Linked DNA regions of Eleftheria terrae. Each later gene encodes a partner of the first gene's protein in a complex. Links are inferred from orthologs where the notes say so. Each region holds a gene or a part of one and is shown on either strand. Other genes may lie near its edges. The genes, in order: pmbA and tldD.

The links.
Region 2: the proteins of pmbA (region 1) and tldD are in contact, whole or in part, in a solved structure (PDB 5NJ9), measured with the Escherichia coli proteins. The link is inferred for Eleftheria terrae from one-to-one orthologs.

What each region holds. Positions count from the first base shown.
Region 1 is NZ_CP106951.1:1,415,586-1,418,714, reverse strand. The notes cover bases 46-2,860. They hold pmbA (metalloprotease PmbA), read left to right. Parts: upstream 46-669; coding sequence 670-2,052; downstream 2,053-2,860. Other genes in these bases: N7L95_RS06210 (TRAP transporter substrate-binding protein), read left to right, coding at 2,232-2,860; yjgA (ribosome biogenesis factor YjgA), read right to left, coding at 46-575. Also shown: mog (molybdopterin adenylyltransferase), read right to left, coding at 1-37; more of yjgA, read right to left, coding at 30-45; more of N7L95_RS06210, read left to right, coding at 2,861-3,129.
Region 2 is NZ_CP106951.1:3,510,985-3,514,214, reverse strand. What follows is about bases 101-3,016. They hold tldD (metalloprotease TldD), read right to left. Parts: upstream 2,333-3,016; coding sequence 869-2,332; downstream 101-868. Other genes in these bases: N7L95_RS15550 (helical backbone metal receptor), read right to left, coding at 2,452-3,016; N7L95_RS15560 (hypothetical protein), read right to left, coding at 209-715. In the rest of the region: more of N7L95_RS15550, read right to left, coding at 3,017-3,230. UniProt on the Escherichia coli protein: Metalloprotease involved in CcdA degradation. Suppresses the inhibitory activity of the carbon storage regulator (CsrA).

The DNA.
Region 1 (3,129 bases):
AGACCACGCCGATGCGCACCGGGTCGAACTCACTCATCACCGTTGTCCTCCGCCAGGTGGGGCTTGATGAACTGGAACAGCTCCCGGTAGGCACGGCCGTTGCGCTGCTCGGGCGTGGCGGCCGCGTCCTTGCGGGCCGCACGCACCAGGCTGCGCAACTGCTGCATGTCGCTGCCCGGGTGTTCGGCCGCCCAGCGGGTGACCGCGTCGTCGCTGGCGACCAGTTCGGTGCGCCACAGCTCGGCCCGGTGCAAGGACAGCGTGTCCTTCGCCCGGCCCAGCTGCTGGGCCGCCACGGCTTCGCGGATCTGCTCGACATCGGCATGGCGCATCAGCTTGCCGATGTACTGCATCTGCCGGCGCAGGCCTTCGTGCGACCGGGTGCGCTTGTACTGCTGGACCGCGTCGCGCAGCGAGTCGGAAATCTCCAGCTGCGCCAGCCGGTCGTCGGTGAGCTGGGTCAGGGCCTCGCCCAGCGCCTGCAGCTCGTGCGAGTCCTTCTTGCGCTGGGTTTTGCTCGGCCGCGTGTCGAGGTCGTCTTCTGCGGGGTCGCGGGGCTCGGAATCGTGCTGCATGGAAAGGCCTGGCGGGGCACTCGCCCCGATGAACAACTGGGTGGGTATGATAAAGCGGCCGTTTATCCAAGGCCTGCCCGGCCAGAACCCGACCATGCCCAATACCGCTGCTTCTTCCCCCACCCGTGGCTTTGCCTATGCCCAGGACCAGTTCCGCGAGCTGGTCGAGGATGCCCTGGCCTTCGCACAAGCGCAGGGGGCGAGCGATGCGGCGGTGGAGGTGTCCGAGGGCGTCGGCCTGTCGGTCTCGGTCCGCAAGGGCGAGCTGGAGAATGTCGAGCGCAACCGGGACAAGTCGCTTGGCGTCACGGTCTACCTCGGCCAGCGACGCGGCAACGCGAGCACGTCCGACTTCTCGCGCGCCGCACTGGAGCAGACGGTGCGCGCGGCCTACGACATCGCCCGCTTCACCGCCGAAGATCCGGCCGCCGGCCTGCCGGACGAGGCGGACCTGGCCCTGGGCGAGGCCGCCGAGCGCGACCTCGACCTCTTCTATCCCTGGGACATCGATGCCGAAGCTGCGGCCGAGCTGGCCCGGCGCTGCGAAGCCGCCGCGCTGGAAACCGACCGCCGCATCACCAATTCCGAAGGCGCCGGCGTGTCGGCCCAGCAATCGCATTTCTTCGCCGGCAACACCCGCGGCTTCCGGGGCGGCTATGCCAGCTCCCGGCATTCGCTGTCGGTGGCGCCCATTGCCGGGCGCGGTGCCCAGATGCAGCGCGACGCCTGGTACACCTCGATGCGCGACCCGGCCGAGCTGGCCGCTGCCGAAGCGGTGGGCCGCTACGCCGCCGAGCGCGCGCTGTCGCGCCTGAAGTCGCGCAAGATCGCCACCTGCGAGTGCCCGGTGCTGTTCGAGTCCACGCTGGCCGTCGGCCTGCTGGGCAGCTTCGTGCAGGCCACCAGCGGCGGTGCCCTCTACCGCAAGGCGAGCTTCCTGAACGACAGCCTGGGCACCCGCGTGTTCCCCGAGCACGTCGACATCGCCGAGGACCCTCACATCCCCAAGGGCAAGGGCAGCGCGCCGTTCGACGACGAAGGCGTGGTCACCCGGGCCCGCCATGTCGTCAAGGGCGGGCAGGTCGAAGGCTACTTCCTGTCCAGCTACTCGGCGCGCAAGCTCGGCATGCGCACCACCGGGCATGCCGGCGGTTCGCAGAACCTGTCCATGACCAGCCGGCTCACCCAGCCGCAGGACGACCTCGACGCCATGCTGCGCAAGCTCGACCGCGGCCTGTTCGTGATCGAGCTGATGGGGCAGGGCGTCAACTACGTGACAGGCGACTATTCGCGCGGCGCGGCCGGTTTCTGGGTCGAGAACGGCCGCATTGCCTATCCGGTGCACGAGATCACCATCGCCGGCAACCTGCGGCAGATGTGGCAGGGCATCCAGGCCATCGGTGCCGACGCCTACACGATGGGCTCCAAGACCATCGGCTCGGTGCTGATCGACCGCATGAAGGTCGCCGGCTCCTGAGGCCGGTGGTCCGGCGATAGCACAGCCCGGCTGAACGCCCGCTGAGAAAAGCGGGGCTCTACGTAGTATTGCGAACAGGAATGCTCCCCGTGTTGCCGGGGGGCGCCGCTTCCTAGAATGGGTCGGCACCGGTGGCGGTATGCCGGCCGGGCTTGTGTGATCACTACGAGGATTCGAACATGGAGCGCCGTTCCTTCATTCGCAGCACCGGCATCGCCGGGGTGCTGGCAGCGGGTGCCGCCCCTGCCGTCGTGCAGGCCCAGGCCAATCTTCGCTGGCGTCTGGCTTCCAGTTTCCCGAAGGCGCTCGACACGATCTATGGCGGCGCCGAAGTCTTTGCGAAGAAGGTCGCGGAGCTGAGCGGCGGCAAGTTCAACATCTCGGTGCATGCCGGTGGCGAGCTGATGCCGCCCTTCGGCGTGGTCGACGGCGTGCAGAACGGCACCGTCGAGCTGGCCCATACCGCGCCCTACTATTTCTTCGGCAAGGACGACACCTTTGCCATCGGCGGGGCGATTCCCTTCGGCCTGAATTCGCGCCAGATGACGGCCTGGATGCAGGAAGGCAACGGCATGACGCTGATGCGCGAGTTCTACGCGCAGTTCAACATCATCAACTTCTCCTGCGGCAACACCGGGGCACAGATGGGCGGCTGGTTCCGCAAGGAGCTCAAGGGGCTGGCCGACGTGAAGGGGCTCAAGTTCCGTGTCGGCGGCTTCGCCGGCAAGGTCATCGAGCGCCTGGGCGGCGTGCCGCAGAACATCCCTGGCGGTGAGATCTACCAGGCGCTGGAGAAGGGCACGATCGACGCCGCCGAGTGGATCGGCCCCTACGACGACCAGAAGCTGGGCTTCGCCAAGGTGGCGCCGCACTACTACTACCCCGGCTGGTGGGAAGGCGGCCTCGAGCTGTCGCTGTACATCAACACCAAGGCCTATGCCGGCCTGTCGGCCGAATACAAGGCCATCATCGATGCGGCCTCGGCCTACGCGCATGTGGACATGCAGGCCAAGTACGACGCCCGCAACCCCACCGCGCTGAAGCAGCTGGTGGCACAGAAGGTCAAGCTGCTGCCCT
Region 2 (3,230 bases), 2.1 Mb from region 1 along the record:
GCGAAAAAAAACCGCCGGGGGGCCCCGGCGGTTTTCTGGATTCGGTTTGCTCGTCTTCAGTTACGCGCTTGCCTCTCCTCCGCCGGTGCGGTGCGAGAACCAAAAGTAAAAGAAGGCGTAAGCGCGAGACATGGGCGGTAATGTAGCACGCGATGTCGAAAGGCCGTCAAGCCCTTCCGTCGGGGGACTGCCGGATCTTTGCGGCAGCTCAGATCAGGATGTCCGGCTCTATCGGCGGCAATCCGGGCGATGCCGCCCCGCCAGGCGACGCCGGCCGCAGACCCCGCGTGATGGCTGCCCACCAACCGGGCTTGCGGCTCGGTGGATCCAAGGCCGGGTCGGGCTGGCGCAATACTTCGAGCTCGCCCAGCATCCGGGTCGCTACGTCGATGAAATCGCGACGGAACTCGAGGTCGTCGCTGTTGCGCTCGGTCGCCTCGATCCAGACGTCCAGCAGCCACTGCACCTCGGTGAAGGTCACCGCATAGTGCCGCAGCGTTTCGGGAATGACCTGCTGCCCACCGAGCAGCACCGAGCGCTCGGCCTCCAGCCGCTGCCGCATGTCCTGCTGCAGCTTGGCCCGCACCGGTCCGGTGGCCGTGCGCACCTGGCGCACGAACTTCATCAGGTCGGAGTTGATACGCTCCGCGCGCTCGATCACGGCCGGGTCGGGCGGGATGCGAGGCGGAAGAGGCGGCGGGGTATCGTCAGACATCGGCAATCCACGTGCCGCGATGACGCGTGGTCGCGCCAGCGTAGCCGGTCGCGCACCCGCTCGCAAGCAGGTGCGCGAGCGAGCGGCGGCCGACGTGAGAAAGCTCTCACTCCCGGCCCGGCACCGTTGGCGCCAGGCCCAAGCTCTCGCGGGTCAGGCGGTGCCGCCGACGGTGAGGCCGTCGATGCGCAGGGTCGGCTGGCCCACCCCGACCGGCACGCTCTGCCCTTCCTTGCCGCAGGTGCCCACACCCGTGTCCAACTGCAGGTCGTTGCCGATCATGCTGACCCGTGTGAGCGCATCGGGACCGTTGCCGATGATGGTGGCCCCCTTCACCGGATACTGGATGCGGCCGTTCTCGACCCAGTAGGCCTCGCTGGCCGAGAAGACGAACTTGCCACTGGTGATGTCGACCTGGCCGCCGCCGAAGTTGGTGGCGTACAGGCCCTTCTTGATGCTTGCGACGATCTCATCGCGCGTCTTGTCCCCGGCAAGCATGTAGGTGTTCGTCATGCGGGGCATCGGGATGTGGGCGTAGCTCTCGCGCCGGCCGTTACCGGTGGGCTTCACCTTCATCAGACGGGCGTTCATCGCGTCCTGGATGTAGCCGCGCAGGATGCCGTCCTCGATCAACACATTGCGCTGCGAGGCATTGCCTTCGTCGTCCACGTTCAAGGAGCCACGGCGGTCCGGCAGCGTGCCGTCATCCAGCACGGTCACGCCTTTGGCTGCCACCCGCTGGCCCATGCGGCCGGAAAAAGCGCTCGAACCCTTGCGGTTGAAGTCGCCTTCGAGACCATGGCCGACCGCCTCGTGCAGCAGCACGCCGGGCCAGCCGGGGCCGAGCACCACCGTCATCTCGCCAGCCGGGGCCGGCCGGCTCTCGAGGTTCGTCAAGGCCGCATTGACCGCATCGTCCACATAGGACTCGATCACCGAATCATGGAAATAGCCAAGGCCGAAGCGCCCCCCGCCACCGCCGGAGCCGACCTCGCGACGGCCGTTCTGTTCGGCGATCACGGTGACCGACAAGCGCACCAGCGGGCGAACATCGGCGGCCAGGGTGCCGTCGGCGCGCGCCACCATCACCACATCGTATTCGCCCATCAAGCCGGCCATGACCTGCACGATGCGCGGATCGCGGGCCCGGGCCAGTTTCTCCACGCGCTCGAGCAGGGCCACCTTCTGCGTGCTGTCCAAGGTGGCAATCGGATCCATCGGACCATACAGCGTGCGGCTGCCAGCGACCTGCGCCGGGCCCCCCACCTTGACCCGCCGGCTCTGCCCGCTCGCGGCAATGGTACGCACCGTGCGGGCGGCATCCAGCAGCGCGTCGAGCGAAATGTCGTCGGAGTAGGCAAAGGCGGTCTTCTCGCCCGCCACGGCCCGCACACCAACGCCCTGGTCGATGCCGAAGCTGCCCGATTTGACGATGCCCTCTTCCAGGCTCCAGCCCTCGCTGCGGGTGTACTGGAAGTAGAGGTCGGCATCGTCGATGCGGTGCTCGCCGATCACGCGCAGGGCCTGCGCGAGTTTGGCCTCGTCGAGGCCAAAGGGGTCCAGCAGCAGCGACTTCGCAATCGCCAGTCGTTCGAGGGTGGGTTCGCGCGAGATCATCGAATCATTGTAGGGCGCTGATCCTGGCGCGTGCACGCCGCGCCGACACCCCGCTCTGCGCAGGGGAGACAGCCGGTCGCTGCGGCAGGGCCCAGGCAGCATCCGGCCGGTATGCCCCCTCAGCCGGCTGGCTCGCGTGCCAAACGCTGGAGGTAGCGCACGCCTTCGATGGCGCGGCTGCCATACCAGCTGAGCATTTCGCCATCGACCAGTCGCACCGCGGCTCGCCGGCCTTCGGCGGCGAGCCGGGCCTTCACCTCTTCGACATGGGCGGGCCCGAAGCGATAGGGTTCGCTGCTCAACAACACCTCGTCCACGCTGCCCAGCCAGTCGTCCCGCCAATCAAAGGCCGGATAGCGGGCAGCGCCGCTCGGCCCGCCGTCCAGCGCGGGCAGCGTCTGCCAGCCGAGCAAGGCCAGCATGCGCGACACATAGGTGTCGCGCGCGACGGTCATCCAAGGCTCCCGCCAGATGCAATACAAGACATTCCGGGGCGGCAGGGGGACCACCGTGTCCAGCGCCTGCTGCAACGCAGCGCACAGGGCTTCGGCCCGAGAGCGCACCTCGGGCAGCTCACCGAAGATGTCGGCCATCTGCCGGTACAGCGCAAAATTGTCCTGCGGGCCGCAGGGATGCGTGACGATCACGTTGGGCACGAAGGCGCGCAGGGCGTCCACCGTCGGGCGCTCGTTCTCGTCGACATTGACCACCACATGGCTGGGCGCCAGGCGGCGCAACTTGGCGAGGTTGACGTCCTTGGTCCCGCCCACCTTGGGTACCGCGGCGAGGCCGTCACGAGGATGGATGCAGAAACCGGTGCGAGCCACCAGCCAGGGGATCAGGCCGAGGTCGGCCAGCAACTCGGTGACCGAGGGCACCAGGGACGCAATGCGCAGGC